DNA from 2 places in the Priestia sp. YIM B13552 genome. Region 1 is predicted to be linked to the other one. Evidence: riboswitches for the same ligand, from Rfam matches in the RefSeq annotation. Region 1 holds a riboswitch; the other holds the start of a gene.
What was found. A riboswitch is a leader RNA that binds a small molecule or an ion and turns the genes downstream of it on or off. The one in region 1 is predicted to bind S-adenosylmethionine.

Region 1 (7,801 bases):
GTTCTTCTATTGCCTGTGAGCTTTTAGCTGCTGTTTGAGCAGGACGTTTAGTCGTCTCCTCACGCTGCTTGGGAGGAGCGTGAACTGTTTTTGGTCTTGGAGAATTTGTTTTATATACGAGCGACTTTAGCCTGGCTACGTCTTCTTCTAAACTGCTTATTTTTCGTTCAAGTTCTTCTATTCTTTCTTTTTCCATATTTCCTCACCCTTTCTCTTTAAAGTATTTGTGATTTTTATATGTATATCTTACAGCACTTAACTATTATACCATTAAAAGGAATATCTCTTAGAAACATTCCATTTTAAGCAAAAAAAAATACAGCGCCCTTTTCAAAAGAAAAGTTCGTTGTATAGGATGTGCTGCATTTTTTATGTCACTTTCTCGCTGTATGTACTATGAAATCCCGCTTCGATGTGGGCTACTTGAAAGCTATGGTGACCAATTAAATATTTAACAATATCCACACGGTCAATTTTACCGGGCTTATTATTCATTGCTTCTCGCACCATAGATTGAAATGTTTCTTTGCAAAACTTCTTTTCATGAAGCAGAATCGTTTCACAATACTCTTCATGGTCTCCCTCTGAAATACGATAATAATGCATTTCTTTCACCCCTTTTTAATGTTATACCTATTACATACCCCAAATATTGCTATTTTAACAAATTAATTTTATTATTCTTTATTTTTCCATATATATGGTTTATAGGACAACGTTTCGAAACTCGTCGTTATAAATGCTAATTTGAAGCCGCTGAGAAAAACGTTCTTGTTCGATATATGTTTCAGGCATTAATCCAACAGGATATACCTTAGGGTTTTCGCCACTGCCTAATATGTATACATACATCTTTCCTTCGCTTGTATATCGAACTTTCGTCGAAATACCCCCTTGCCCTTGAAGAGGCGCATAAACAGCTCTTACATTATCTCTTATTTCTTTTACAAACCCATGCAGTTCAACATCAGAATCATAATAATGGTTTGCTTCATACAAGCCGTAAATACGAGACTTATCGATATCACACAATATGTTCCAAAATTCAGATAAATCTTCTTGGAACAACACTTGAATAAAATTCCGTGCAGCTTCTTGCTGTTCGTTTGTTAATTCTTTTGTTAGCGCAAACTCTTCATTTTTTAACATCTCAGTCACCTCCCTTTTGTATGTAATACGACAACAGATAAAAATAACCTCTTTTTTTCAACTTATTAGCAAGCAATTTATTTTTTTACATTAAAAATTGAAAAGTTATTTTGACTAAAGCGTCAGAATAACTTTTCAATTACTGTAGAATAATTACGTAAAATATTCGATTTTTGCATTCGGAAAATACTGATCAATGTAATACTCTAATGTTTCTCTTAATTCTTGTTCTTCATCTTTTGCGTATACATACTTTCCAATTCCGTAACGCCCCCATTTGTAGCGGCGTTCCTCTTCATTCATCTCAAGCTTTGTTTTCGGATAATTTTTCTCGATTACCCGTTTGGCCGGCTTGGTAAAGCGATGCTGAATCATTTCAAACGTAATATCATCTCTTGACTCCTCAGGTATAGAGGCGTCAAGCTTTTCAAACAACTGACGGTATCCCTCTTGCCAACCTTCATGAATGTAAATAGGCGCCACAATAAAGCCAAGTGGATATCCGGCTTTTGCAACTTTATTAGCAGCTTCAATCCGGTAATCAAGAGGAGATGTACCAGGTTCAAAGTTTTTTATAACATAATCTGCATTTATACTAAAGCGGAAGCGCGTGCGACCATTATGTTTAGCATCCAATAAATGATCCACGTGATGAAATTTAGTCACAAAGCGCAGTTGACCTAGTTCACTTTCCCCAAAATATTCAATCGCGCGCTTTAATGAATGTGTTAAATGGTCAATTCCTACGATATCAGATGTACAAGCCGCTTCAAATCGCGTTATTTGAGGGGCTCTTTCCTGCATATATTGCTCTGCTTGACCTAATATTTCTTCAACATTCACGTACGTGCGAATATATGGTTTGCTTCCCATTGTTGTCTGCAAATAACAATAGTGACAGTGCCCCATACACCCTGTTGCAAATGGTATTGCATATTCAGCTGACGGTTTAGATGTATCAAATTTCAATGTTTTACGCACGCCAACTACTAAAGTCGACTTGGCATTGCGGTATTTTTGCAAATCATTTTTTCCCGGTATATTACGCACTTGATTATGGGAAGTTGTTTGACGAATCTCAATTCCCATCTTCTCAAATTTCTCTTTTAATTGAACACCAAGCGGGTACTCCATTGCTCCTGGCTCAATATATACTAATTGAGGTACAAAAGGTTTTATCATCATGCACACTTCCTTTTTTCTAATACTAATAGCGTTTGAAAAATAAAAAGACTCTATCCTTGGTAATTATTTTTCAAACAAAAAAGACTCTCCGTTTAAGAGAGCCTTGCATCAGTCATATTGTTCATAATCAAATATCTTATTATACATTTTTTCAGCTTCTTCATACGTTGAATATACGGCATCATCTTCAGCTAACAAATGGTAAGACTCATGTAAAAACAGCGCCTTTTCACCTTTGTTTTCGGGATGTTCAACAATTTCAGCTTGATTAATATTCGCAACGTTTGCCGTATGAGGATTTCGGTAAATAACAAATACTTGATCTCCCACTTGATATTCTTTTTTCTCCACGATCATCATCCTTTTCTTCTTTCTTTACTCGTATGATGTCCGCTTTTGCTCATTTTATCCGGTAAAAACACCTCATGGCACCATCAAAAATTCATACGCTTTTACGCTCAATAAACCGAAAAGGGAGCTCAATTTTCTGAGGAGCCTTGCTTCCCACTAATGTAAAAAGCGTTTCTCCCATTTCCTTAAGAGGAAGTTCGATCGTTGTTATTTGTAAATAAGAAGAAAGCGGATGATTATCAAAACCAATGATAGCTAACTCACCAGGAACTGAAATACCCGCTTGTTCGCACTGAGCTTTTATTCCGATAGCTACTTGATCGTTTGTTACTAAAAGCGCCTGAGGCCGATTTTTCATCTGCACTAATTTTTCCACCACTTTTTCACCATCTGTCACGTTCAAACAGCCTTGAAAAACCCATTCCGGATGATAAGGCTGATTTATTCTTTCTACATATTCTTTGTATGCTTGTTGCCGCTGTTGACTATTCGTACCCGTCATTCTTCCAATACAGTAGCCAATATCCGTATATCCTTTTTCTTTTAAATACATAAGCGCCTGTTTAAAAGCTGCATAATGATCAACGTATACGGAGCGAATAGAACGATTCTGTACGTTTTCGCACACGGCTATCGGTCCGTACTGCTGATAATATTCAATCGTGCTCCAGCTGCTTGCTCTAGAACAAATAATCACTCCATCAACTTGCTTTGTTTTCAGCATATGAAGCGCTTCTTCTTCTTTTTTTACATCATAGTTCGTTTGACAAATAACAAGCTGATACTGCTTTTCTAACGCTTGAGATGCCACTCCTTCTAAAAGCAGACTAAAATACGGATGATTAATAAAAGGCAAGACGACGGCAATCATATTTGTTTTCCCTTTTGATAAGTGAACGGCATTAATGTTTTGTTCATAATTAAGTTCGTGAATAACCTGCTCTACCAGCCGGCGTTTTTCTTCTTTTACATACGGATGATGATTTAGCACCCGGGATACAGTCGAAACAGATACACCAGCTTTTTTTGCGATATCTCGGATATTTGTCATGTTTTCACCTTTTTCTCTTGCGCTGAAACGCGTTTCATACTTTATTCTCATTATAAAGTGAAACAGCAAGAAGCTAAACCCGTTACCATCGTGTTTTTATTCATTTACGTAAGGAGGTCATTTCATGGGTATTTTATTATTCATTTTATTATGCGGGATTGAAATTGGAGGAGCGGCTTATGCACTTAAACAGAACGAGACGCTTTGGAAGGAGTTAGATGATGAAAAGCCGACTGATTTTTTTAAACAGTAAAAAACCCTTAAAAAGAACATTCTTTTTAAGGGTTTGATATTACGCAGCTTCTTTAGATGACTTTGACTTTTTATTTAAACGAGGAAATCCAATTACAATTGCAATGACCCCGCAAACCGCTGTTAACATTGGGTAGAATGTAAATGGAATAATCTCAATCGGTGAAACTTTAGCAAATCCTGCTGCGAGAAGCATTTGTGCGCCGTAAGGGATAAGCCCTTGAACGCTGCATGAAAACAAGTCAAGCAGACTGGCTGATTTACGATTATCAATTGAATATTTATCAGAGATTTCTTTTGCTAACGGACCTGCTGTAATAATTGAAATCGTGTTATTAGCCGTCGCTAAATTAGTTAAACTTACTAGTCCAGCGATGCTGAATTCGCCGCCTTTTTTTGTTTGAATGCGTCGTGTTAATAAATTCAATAAGAACTGAATACCGCCGTTATAGCGAATAAGCTCAACCATTCCGCCGATTAGCAGAGATAAAATAATTAACTCTGACATTCCGCCAATACCTTCTGTCACAGTTTTAGCAAGAGAAGAAAGCGTGTAGCTTCCGTCAGCTAATCCAATCACGCCGGCTAGCACAATTCCTCCAGTTAAAATACTTAATACGTTTGCACCAAATATGGCAGCAACCAGTACGCCGACATAAGGCAAGATTTTAAACCAGCTAAAATCTTTAATTTCTACTGATGACGTATTGCCTAGCGTCATTACAAGCAATAAAATTACCGTAACAATCGCTGCAGGAAGGACAATAAAAAAGTTTACTTTTAATTTATCTGACATATTTGTTTTTTGCGTACGAACTGCTGCAATGGTCGTATCAGAGATTACGGATAAATTATCTCCAAACATTGCACCACCAACAACGGCAGCAATTGCTAATGTAATGGATACATGCGCTTGCTCACTGATTCCTACAGCGATAGGCCCTAGCGCAGCGATTGTTCCCATTGACGTTCCCATCGAAATTGAAATGAATGCGCCAATAACAAAGATTCCGACTACCACTAAGCTTTGCGGAAGCACAGACAGAGCTAAGTTTACCGTTGAATCAACAGCTCCCATGCCTTTAGCAACTTGAGAAAAAGCACCTGCTAAAATAAAAATAAGCACCATAATAATGATATCAGGATGCCCTGCTCCTTTAGCAAAACGCTCCACTTTTACATTAAGTGAATCTTTACGATTCATAGCCAGGGCCACAATGGCTGCAATAATAATGGCTACTAATACAGGAAGCTTATAAAAATCTCCCGTTATAATTCCTGATCCGACAAACAGGACTAAAAAGACGCCCAGCGGTAACAGCGCCCAGCCGTTTCCTTTTTGTTGTTCCATTCTTAACACCTCTTGTTTACGTAATAAAAAAAGACCTCTTCTTATTGATAAGAAGAGGTCTCTTATTTGTATCATAAGATTACCCTTCTCATCTTCCAAACGAAACATCGTCTGCTGGATTTGGCACCGCACTGCGTACAGCCAGTTGCCGAGACATCATAGGGCCAGTCCCTCCGTCTCTCTTGATAAGAAGTTTATAGTTGTTTTAAAAATAGTCTTTCACTACTGTAATCTCTTTTTATTTAATTGTCAAATGCTATTTTAGAAAAATATATAGTGCGAAAATTCTCACATCAATTAGCTACGTCTCGTTTTAAAAACGCTGCCCAAGCTACGCCCATAAAGAAGACAAAATGGGCAACTAAGATGAAAATGGAAAATGGAATCGTCATGCCGTCAAACAACGGCTTCATTCCGTCCATATACTGCACAAAGTTCGTGTTGGCAAATAATAAAAATTTCCCCCACCATAAACCTAGCTCTGATACCAGTCCTGTTACAGCTTTCGCGCCGATACTTACGACAATAGCTAGACTGGAAGCAAGCGCGCTGTTTCTAAATAAAGACGACAGCATGAATGCAAACGTCATCATCATAAACGTTTCCATATACGCACTGTCATACGTAAGCGTAATGTTTTTAAGCAGCTGTGCATCTCCTTCTAGACTGGTAAAGCCAAAGAACAATGCTCCCCATACAAATGAAAAAAGCAAATAGCTCAGTAAATAATATAAGCTAATTAAAATGAGAGTTAGGTACTTGGATGCTAAAATCGTTGAACGTCTAGCAGGGCGAATTAAGAGAAGCTTAATGGTACCTGCTTCAAACTCTTTTGCAACCATTGACCCTCCAACAGCAAGCGCGAAAAATTGAACGAGAATCAGCATACCTGAACTAAATGACAGGAAGTTCAAAATATTGTCTTCTGTTCCTGCACTGTTTGCTACTTTCTTCATTAACAGAGCCATACAAAGAGTTAAAATGCCGATTGTAATAAACGTGATTTTTGTACTTCTTTTGTGAAACCATTTCATGTGTTCATTTTGAATTAGCTTAAGCATGGTGCTCTCCTTCCGTAACGGACATAAACGAATCTTCAAGCGTCTCATACACAGGGGTAATTTGGTAGACTAAAATATCGCTGTCCACTAATTTTTTATTCACAGCTGGAATTTGCTCTTTTACAATCGCCACGTCGATACTATGTGATCTCATCGTTACTTCAAATTGTTGTGATAAAAGATCCGCTGCTTTTTGCGCATCAGACACTTCAAATTCTACGTACATTCCTTGATCTTGACGATTTGGAGATAAATCTTGAACGGCTTTTAACTCACCGTCTTGAATAATGCCAACGCGATCACATAATGCTTCTACTTCTTTTAATAAGTGGCTCGCGATTAAAATTGAAATTCCTTCTTCCCTGCAAAGCGTTTGTAAATATGTACGAAATTCTCTCATTCCCGCTGGATCTAGACCATTGGTTGGCTCGTCTAGTAAAAGCAATGCAGGCTTATGTAAAATAGCTTGAGCTACTCCTAAACGCTGTCTCATCCCAAGAGAATACGTCTTCACTTTTGCATGAATGCTGTTTTCAAGCTTTACTAAAGTAATCACTTCATCCAAGCGTTCTGATGTGATCCCTTCATGCATATTCGCAAAGTGTTTTAAATTTTGATAGCCCGTCAGATAATCATAAAACTCAGGGTTCTCAATAATCGCGCCAATTGATTTCATAGCTGATGTAAACTGTTCCTTTAAAGGAAACCCATTGACGGTAATTGTCCCTTTTGTTTCTTTAATGAGTCCTACGACGGTACGAATTAGCGTTGTCTTTCCAGATCCGTTTGGACCAAGCAATCCAAAAATCTCACCGCGCTCAACCGATAAGGATACATCATGCAAAATGGTTTTCTTCCCAATTACTTTACTGACATGATCTACTTGTAGCACTGTTTCTGTCATCATGTACATCCTTTCTTTAATTAGCAATACGCCTTCTATTGTTTCTCTTTTTTAACTATTTGTCTACTATAACCTTATTTTTGGAAAAGCAGCCCATTCAAATCATTCGTATTATCCGCTTACATTTGATAAAATAAAACAAATCTTAGTTAGAGGAGGACTTCTACATAATGAACTTAACCGTATACCTTGCCGGGCAAATTCACGATAACTGGCGAGACGAAATTAAAAACCAAGCAGAACAATTAAACCTTCCCCTTACCTTTGTCGGTCCCATGACAGACCATGACCGCTCCGACAACATTGGAGAAGAAATTTTAGGAAAACAGCCTAACGCTGTCTTAAAAGATGAAGCTGCTTCTCAAATTAATAATTTACGTACGCAAGTACTCCTTAAAAAATCTGATGTGGTTATTGCTTTATTTGGCGAAAAATACAAGCAGTGGAACAGCGCAATGGATGCGGCGACAGCCATTGCATTAGATAAACCGCTAATT
Region 2 (7,801 bases), on a different contig from region 1:
CAAAGCGCTCCAGCTTACTGTGTTTGTTAATAATAATTCGATTGCCTTCGTGCAAAATAGGCTTCATAGAATCGCCTTTTACAGTGTAGGGCTGAAACCAATAGTGCTGAACGACAACAGAAAGCAAAACGGTGCCGAGGATGACGCTTGTGTATGTAAGAATTTCACGCTTTATTTTTTTATTGACCATAATGGATGAACACCTTCTTAACGGTAAGACTGTCAATTTAAGTTTTTCATAGAGATATAACAGTGTTGATTGTACCATTCAGAACTAAAGTTTTCCATATCTATCTATTTATGCGTATATGCCAAAAATATGCTGGGCGGAACAAAAAATGAAAAGAGCCGCTATTCTCTAGAATAACGGCTCTTCTTTATTATAACTGAGCACGCTCAGTTCGAGTAGCTGGTTGATTTGGTTCTTCTTCCACAACAGGCGCAACAGGCTTATGCTGCTTGACTTCTTCTTCCAGCTCAGCAATTCGCTTGTTTTTCTGTTTCACTTGTCCTCTTAGTTGAACAATTTTCACAAAGCTCAATGAAGCAGCAACAACTCCTCCAAACACGGCCGTTGTTAAGATAATTAAAATAAGAGGCCATTTTTGTGAACCAAATACATAGTTAAATTGTACAGGATCGTTGTTAATTACAGCTAAAACAGCAATGATAAGAGCAAATATAAGTCCTAAAATAAAAAAGCTCTGTCCTTTCATAAGCTGCACTTCCTTTCTTTACATGGTCATTACAACTTTTATAGCGTAACCACTCATCTTAAGTGTTTGCTATCTTGCTTATAGGTATACGTATCCACATTTAAACAAAATCAAACATTTTCTTGATTATATATATCTTTCTTTCAAAACACAATATATCGATTGGTGTAGAAACTTTGACATGTCCAAAGACCTGGTATGTCGAACTTTTGGAATAAAGAGCTCGCATATCCTTTTTTGCTTAAGCAGAGGGAGAGACTGGCATTTAACTCATATATGCACAAAGAGACCTTTATCTATTAAAGGTCTCACTGTTAATAAAGGGGTATAAACACAAGATGAAAATCAGTTCAGAAGCTGAGACTTTGGCTTAATTGCATTAAACTATTTCATTATCTATCGCCCGGAGCAGGATGGTCTACACCTTTGACATGATGCCGATGCTGGTTGTCTTCGCTGGTATAAAAGTCATAATAGTGAACATGCATACCGTTGCCAACGGGAATAGCGGGACCAGAGTAGGCTTTGTAATGATGTGTATGTCCGTCTTCAAAAACAACATAGCCTTCTGTATAGTGAATGTGGCTTCCATCCTCGCTTTGAATTGGAGGAGACGTTACATCGAGGCACTGATGGACATGTCCTGACGCAACAGAAGTGTAGTCCACTGAGCCATGATTATGATGAGGAACAAACCCTGAAATAAAATCATCCTTGCCTATTTTTTTCATTTTACTTCCCCCTATAAATTCAATTTAAAAAAACTGCTTAAGTAAATTTTTTAAATGGCATCTAAATTTCTCTGTTTAGTTAAATTCAAAAATACATGCTATTGATATGAACAAAGAAAAATAAATATGACTTTTGATAATCAGGATTTATAAAATGGGTAGTTTTCCTGTGTGTTTGCCGTTTCTACTTGATAACTTTCACATATATTTATTAAGGTAGGACAAGTTATTACAAGAGAGGAAGTCAGCATAATGAGTTGGGAAAATAAAAAGAGTCTATGTCAGGAGTTTGCGAGAATTCTAGGTGGACAAGGCAGTTTAGATGAAAATGGCGTTTGTTTAGTACAAAAATTTCGGACGATTCGTTTTAAAATTTTAGGGCGTCCAACACGCTCTCCGTTAGTTACTCCTCAATTTTTTACTTTTGAAGATTTAGATAGCAAGGGAAGAGCGCTAAATCTAGGTGAAACCGTGCTTTTGCAAGAAGAGGTAAATCCATTATTAACGGAGCTTAGAAAAAGAGATATTAAGGTTACGGCCGTTCACAACCATTGGCTATTTGAAGAGCCGAGAGCAATGTATATGCATTTTGAATCTGTAGAACCACCGTTAGATTTTGCACGAAAAGTAAGAGAAGCGTTTAAAGTATTAAAAGGATAGAAAGCAGTTTTTTATAGAATCAGTTTATTCTTACTTACTGCTTTTAAAATTAGATTAATAAAACTTTAAACATGTATATTATATATTGGTTTATAAACTGCGCTTGAATGAACCTATCAGATTAACTAATTTTTGAGGAGTGAGATTATTCGGGTACTTCTATCCAAATAAAAAAAGCACGCGTTCGCCGCGTGCTTTTTTTATGTATAAACTTAAAATGCGTTTAGGGTGTTATCGCTTAACCACTGTTTGCGTTCAGCTGCATCTTCGAATAACTCATCTGCATTTGTAAATTGAGAAGCAATGACATATTCAATTGTTGCAAGAGGAGCTGTTAGCAAACGCCAGTTTAATACGATTGTATTATCTTGAGTCGTAGCGTATTCTTCGCCTAACTCGTCCCACTTAACAGATTCAGGAGCATTGTCAGCTGCTTTTTTAACAGATTTCAAAGCTTCTTGGAATTTTTCACCTGCGCGGCCTTGGTACCATTCTGTTAATAGTTGTCCAATACCTTCATTTGTTTGCTGCTCGTTCCAGCTTTCAGGTACTGTAGCAATGAATTTTGCACGGAATGTCATTTCAGCCTTTGCTACATCTCCACGAACGATGTTTAAGCGGTATTGACGTCCTAGGTAAGGGAATTTGTCTCCCTCTTCAAAAGAACCAGTTTTAGCTGCAGAAGCTGCTGCTTTAGGAGCCTCTTTTTTAGCTGTTTCTTTTTTTACTGCTTCTTTTTTTGGCGCAGCTGGCTTTTCCTCAGCTGGCTGTGAACCGTTTAGTTGTTTTAAAATCCATGTTGCTTTGCGTGCGATGATTGAACGCACATTGTTTTCATTAAGACCTCTTGGGATAATAACTTTTACCCCTTCTTTGTCACAAATTTGCACCGTGATATCGGTTCTATTTGGAACGACTTCAATTTTGTAGTCAATTGTTTGATTGCCTGTTTGATACGTATACATAAAATTTTTCGTACTCCTTTCTACAAATCTTCATTTTATAAGCAAAGGTAGAGTTTGGTCAAATGAAAGAATAATCAGACAGTTATCAACTGCTGTTGCAGCGCCTTGCAGAATGATATGTATTCCAATGTTTAGTGGAAAAGCGCCAATAATAATTGTTTCAATTCTTCTTTAGTTTTTACAAAAAAATATAAAAATATGCCGATACTACTAATATAGATTAGACATTCTATGTCTTTAGATTGTATAGGGGATGAAAAAATGAAAAAAGTTTTTCAAAGTTTACGCATGAAAATGCTATGTATGATTGCAGCCATGGTGGCCATAACATCTACTGTAATTGAAGTAACAAATTATTATCTTATTGTGAAACAAGAGCAAGCAGCTTCGATTACGCTAGTGATTACATTTCTGTTTGTTTCTTTTACAACTACCGTGTTCTATTTTATCATACGTCGCTACATAATTGCGGTTGAAAATTTGTCAAAAACAATGAAAGGGATTTCAAACGGTGATTTATCTGTAGATGTTGTTCCTTTGAAAGGGAAAAATGAGATTAGTACACTCATATCTTCATTTAATGAAATGATGACTCACATGAGAATGCTGCGTCAGAAAATAAGTAAAACAAAGAACACGGTCAGTCATTCCTCAGAGCAATTGCTTGCAAGCATGGAGGAAACAAAAACAGCTGTGACAGAAGTTACGATGTCTATTCAAGAAATTGCTGCGGGTTCTGATAAGCAGTTGCTAAATGTGGTTGAAACCGAGCAAGCTATGGTGGATATGGCCAAACTGCTTCAGAAAATGACTGATCATTCTTCAAAGGTACAACAATCGATGAACAGAGCCTCTGAACATGCTTCCACTGGCAATGTTTCGGTGAAAGAGGTGACGAATCAAATGAATAAAATCTATGAATCAGTTAAGATATCCACCAGTGAAGTAAAGGGACTCGAAGATCGTTCTACAGAGATTGGACGAATTATTGACACGATTACAAGAATTGCTGAACAAACAAATCTTCTTGCACTTAATGCTGCTATTGAAGCTGCAAGAGCTGGGGAACATGGAAAAGGTTTTGCTGTAGTAGCAGGGGAAGTACGTAAGCTAGCGGAAGAATCTAAAACGTCCGCTATACAAATCAGTCATCTGTTAAAAGAAATTGAAGCGCAGGCAAAGCAGGCTTATCAAAACATGGAAGTCAATACAGAAGAAGTCACACTTGGGATTGCCAGTGTCGAAGATGTAACGCAACAATTTTCCACAATCATGGAAGATGTCTTTGCTGCTCAAGAACAAATGAACAAAATGACAAGGGCAACAGGAGAGATTGATGGGTATTCGTTCAAGGTAATGGAGTCTGTCATGGGGCTTTCAGAGGTTGCCAAACAAGCAGCTGCTTATGCTGAAGAAGTAGCAGCGGCTTCACAGGAGGAATTAGCATCTATAGAAGAACTTGTAGTGTTGGCAGCTAATTTAAAAGCTACGGTAAGTGAGTCCTAAAATTTGTCTTGATATGTAACAAATACGCGCAGAAAACTGCGTGTATTTGTTTTATTTATACCCTTTATAGAAAACGATAAATAGAATTGACACGTTATAAAAGCAGTTGTATAGTGAGGCAAGGCGGCAGTCTGTCTTTTTTAATTCTTAGTAAACTTATAAGTTAAATAAAATATTTAAGCACTACATAAGGAGACGAAGAGATGAAAAATGAATTCCGTTTGGCAACAAATGACGACGCAGATAACTTATTGAACTTAACTCTACAAGCATATAAGCCTATTCGAGAGCTAGGCATTCCTTTCTTAGCAGCTACTGCTGATCTTGCTCTTGTTAAGAAAAATATTTCTCAAAACCTTTGCTATGTATATGAAGAAGATAAAAGAATCGCTGCAACTGTGTCTATACGAATGCCTTGGGGAGAACATCCAGGTCCGTTTGCAGTTCCGCATCTTTGGTGGTTTGCAGTAGACCCGTCGTTTGCCAGGAAAGGCGTTGGATCTAAGCTGCTGCATCTAGTAGAGGAAGAGATAATAAAAAATATGTTTAAATCACCAGGTGTGTCTTTAGGAACAGCAAAAGAACATCCTTGGTTAGTTGAGATGTATGAACGAAAAGGATATGTTCAAGCTAAAGAAAAGCACCTTGCAGAAGGTTATACGACCGTATTTCTTTATAAAAAATTCAATAAGGTACACTTTTGTCGTAAAAGATAAAGAAGTGATCCAAATTAAGAAATGTGAAAGAGTGATAAATATGACAGATCAATTACTACTAAACGAGTTAATAGACATACGCCGTGAGCTGCACCGGTTTCCAGAGCTTTCAATGAAAGAATATGAAACAACTAAACGTATTAAAAAGTGGTTAAAGCACTATGATATTTCTATAGCGGATACATTCCAATTAGACGTAGGGGCAGTAGCAGAAATTGTAGGAGGAAAGCCGGGACCTACTATCGCTATTCGAGCTGATATTGATGCGCTGCCAATTGAAGAAAAAACCAATCTGCCATTTGCTTCTGAAGTGAACGGTGTTATGCACGCGTGCGGTCATGATTTTCATACGGCTTCTATAATCGGAGCAGCTATCCTTCTTAAAGAGCGTCAGCAGGAGCTTTGCGGCACGGTTCGATTTATCTTTCAGCCAGCTGAAGAAACGGCTTCTGGGGCAAAAATGCTAGTTGAAAAAGGTGTGCTCGAAGGAGTGGAAGCGATATTTGGGATGCATAACAAACCGGATCTTCCTGTAGGAACCATTGGTATCAAACCGGGACCTTTAATGGCAAGTGTTGATCGTTTTGAAATTGACGTCAAAGGAGTAGGAGGTCACGCGGGTATTCCTGAAAAAACAATAGATCCGATTGCTGCTGCTGGTCAAATTGTTACTAGTTTACAAACCATTGTCAGCCGTAATCTCAGCCCCTTTCAAAATGTTGTTGTCAGCATAACTCAAATCCATGGAGGGAGCTCGTGGAACGTCATTCCTGACAAAGTAACGCTTGAAGGAACGGTGCGTACCTTTCAAGAAGAAGCAAGAGAAAAAATACCGGCTCTTATGAAACGAACTGCTGAAGGGATTGGCGCAGCTTTCGGGGCTTCAGTAGACGTTAAATGGTATCCATATCTTCCTGTAGTCAACAATGATGATACGCTGGAAAAACTGGCTACTAAAGCGGCAGAGGATCTTAGTTACCAAGTCGTAGAAGCTGAACAATCGCCTGGAGGAGAAGATTTTGCCGTATATCAGCAGCATGTACCAGGATTTTTTGTATGGATGGGTACAGCTGGAGAATATGAATGGCACCATCCTTCTTTTTCATTAAATGAAGAGGCATTGCTTGTAGCAGCTTCTTATTTTGCTAATCTCAGTTTTCATTTTTTGAATTCATTCCATTACCGAAAAAATTAAAATATTTTTATTTTTCTATTTACGCGGATGAAATTGTTTGATAAAATAAATTTTAAATTAAAAAAGTTATCACGAGTGGACGAGAGATCTGGCTCTTTGACTCCACAGCAACCTACGAATGTAAGGTGCTCCTACCAGCAAAGCATGTGCTTTGGGTGATAAAACGGGTGAAAAACTCATTTTGCATCAAAGCAAAATGAGTTTTTTTATTTTTCTAAAAGGAGAGGGTTTTATGAGTCATACAGCAGTTGCAGCACATACAGGAGAGAAAGCATTAAAGGAAGCAGTGAAATTATTAGGAAAGCATTATCAAGTAGCTTATCGTGAGTTAGAAACATTTTATGAAATTGTGGTCGAAAACCATGTTCGTACATATGCTGTAGGCATAGATATTAAAGATGTACAAAAAGCAAATGAACTAGAAATTTATTCATCATGCTGTTCCAAGCTTGAGCGAGTAGGCTGTCTTTTATAGAAAAAGTCTGCTCGCGCCTCTATTTTTTAAGTGGTTTTAAATAGAAAGCATGGTTTTTGACAAGCAAAGAATCTGGTGGGTATAATCAATACTCACTAGGTTTTAAAATTGATCGTAAATTGTCGAAATTTTTACACAAATTAAAGGTTACATTCGAAATGAATTGTGGTATGTTATAAAACAAGAATATTTTATGAAAGGAGCATTGAAATGGAAATGTCTCTTGAACACGGAAACGATGCAGGAAGCGAACAGCTTATTGATCGTATCCTAGACTTTTTAGAAGATGACCAAAAGTAAAAAAAGAGTGTGCGGTGCTATCCCTAGCCGCGCACTCTTTTTTTATCATGTGTGTAAAGGCAGCGCCATACTATGATACATAGGGATAGAATGAAAGGGTCTCTGTCAAAGGGATTGACGAATGGTTTTGTTTGATAGAAAATTTAGAAAAAGGAAAGAGATGAAGGGTATGTCGAACAAAACATCTTTGTATCAAACAAAAGAACAGTTAAAAAAACTTGTAAGCGAATTGGTTTCTATACCTAGCGTGACAGGAACGATGGCAGAAGTTGAAATGGCTGAATCGATAGCGTCGTATTTATTGAAGCTGCCTTACTTTCAAAAAAACGAGCAAGTCGAGCTTCATTCAACAGGAGACGGACGATCGATTGTCACAGCTTTTGTTCAAGGGAAAAATACGAATAAAACAGTTGTACTCGTAAGTCATTACGATGTAGTGGATGTACAAGATTATGGACAGTGGAAAAAGGATGCTTTTCACGCTGATACATTAACGAGTACTTTTTATAACCATATGGAACAAGTTCCGGCGCACGT

Region 2: linked by a shared signal. The riboswitch ahead of ACFX40_RS02875 (hypothetical protein) and the one ahead of ACFX40_RS15130 (Na+/H+ antiporter NhaC family protein) in region 1 are both predicted to bind S-adenosylmethionine.

What each region holds. Positions count from the first base shown of each region.
Region 1 covers NZ_JBHZOU010000003.1:588,795-596,595, forward strand. The annotation lists gene ACFX40_RS15095 (DUF2339 domain-containing protein) at 1-196, opposite strand, end outside; gene ACFX40_RS15100 (hypothetical protein) at 370-606, opposite strand; gene ACFX40_RS15105 (hypothetical protein) at 706-1,149, opposite strand; gene splB (spore photoproduct lyase) at 1,303-2,331, opposite strand; gene ACFX40_RS15115 (transcriptional regulator SplA domain-containing protein) at 2,443-2,691, opposite strand; gene ACFX40_RS15120 (LacI family DNA-binding transcriptional regulator) at 2,777-3,736, opposite strand; gene ACFX40_RS15125 (hypothetical protein) at 3,861-3,989, shown strand; gene ACFX40_RS15130 (Na+/H+ antiporter NhaC family protein) at 4,029-5,339, opposite strand; SAM riboswitch class I at 5,425-5,531, opposite strand; gene ACFX40_RS15135 (ABC transporter permease) at 5,633-6,400, opposite strand; gene ACFX40_RS15140 (ABC transporter ATP-binding protein) at 6,393-7,304, opposite strand; gene ACFX40_RS15145 (YtoQ family protein) at 7,475-7,801, shown strand, end outside.
Region 2 covers NZ_JBHZOU010000001.1:567,769-575,569, reverse strand. The annotation lists gene lepB (signal peptidase I) at 1-190, opposite strand, end outside; gene ACFX40_RS02910 (LapA family protein) at 381-716, opposite strand; gene ACFX40_RS02905 (YmaF family protein) at 1,109-1,447, opposite strand; gene ACFX40_RS02900 (DUF1259 domain-containing protein) at 1,700-2,107, shown strand; gene ACFX40_RS02895 (M48 family metallopeptidase) at 2,320-3,072, opposite strand; gene ACFX40_RS02890 (methyl-accepting chemotaxis protein) at 3,334-4,578, shown strand; gene ACFX40_RS02885 (GNAT family N-acetyltransferase) at 4,782-5,294, shown strand; gene ACFX40_RS02880 (M20 peptidase aminoacylase family protein) at 5,335-6,489, shown strand; SAM riboswitch class I at 6,553-6,654, shown strand; gene ACFX40_RS02875 (hypothetical protein) at 6,722-6,964, shown strand; gene ACFX40_RS02870 (M20/M25/M40 family metallo-hydrolase) at 7,434-7,801, shown strand, end outside.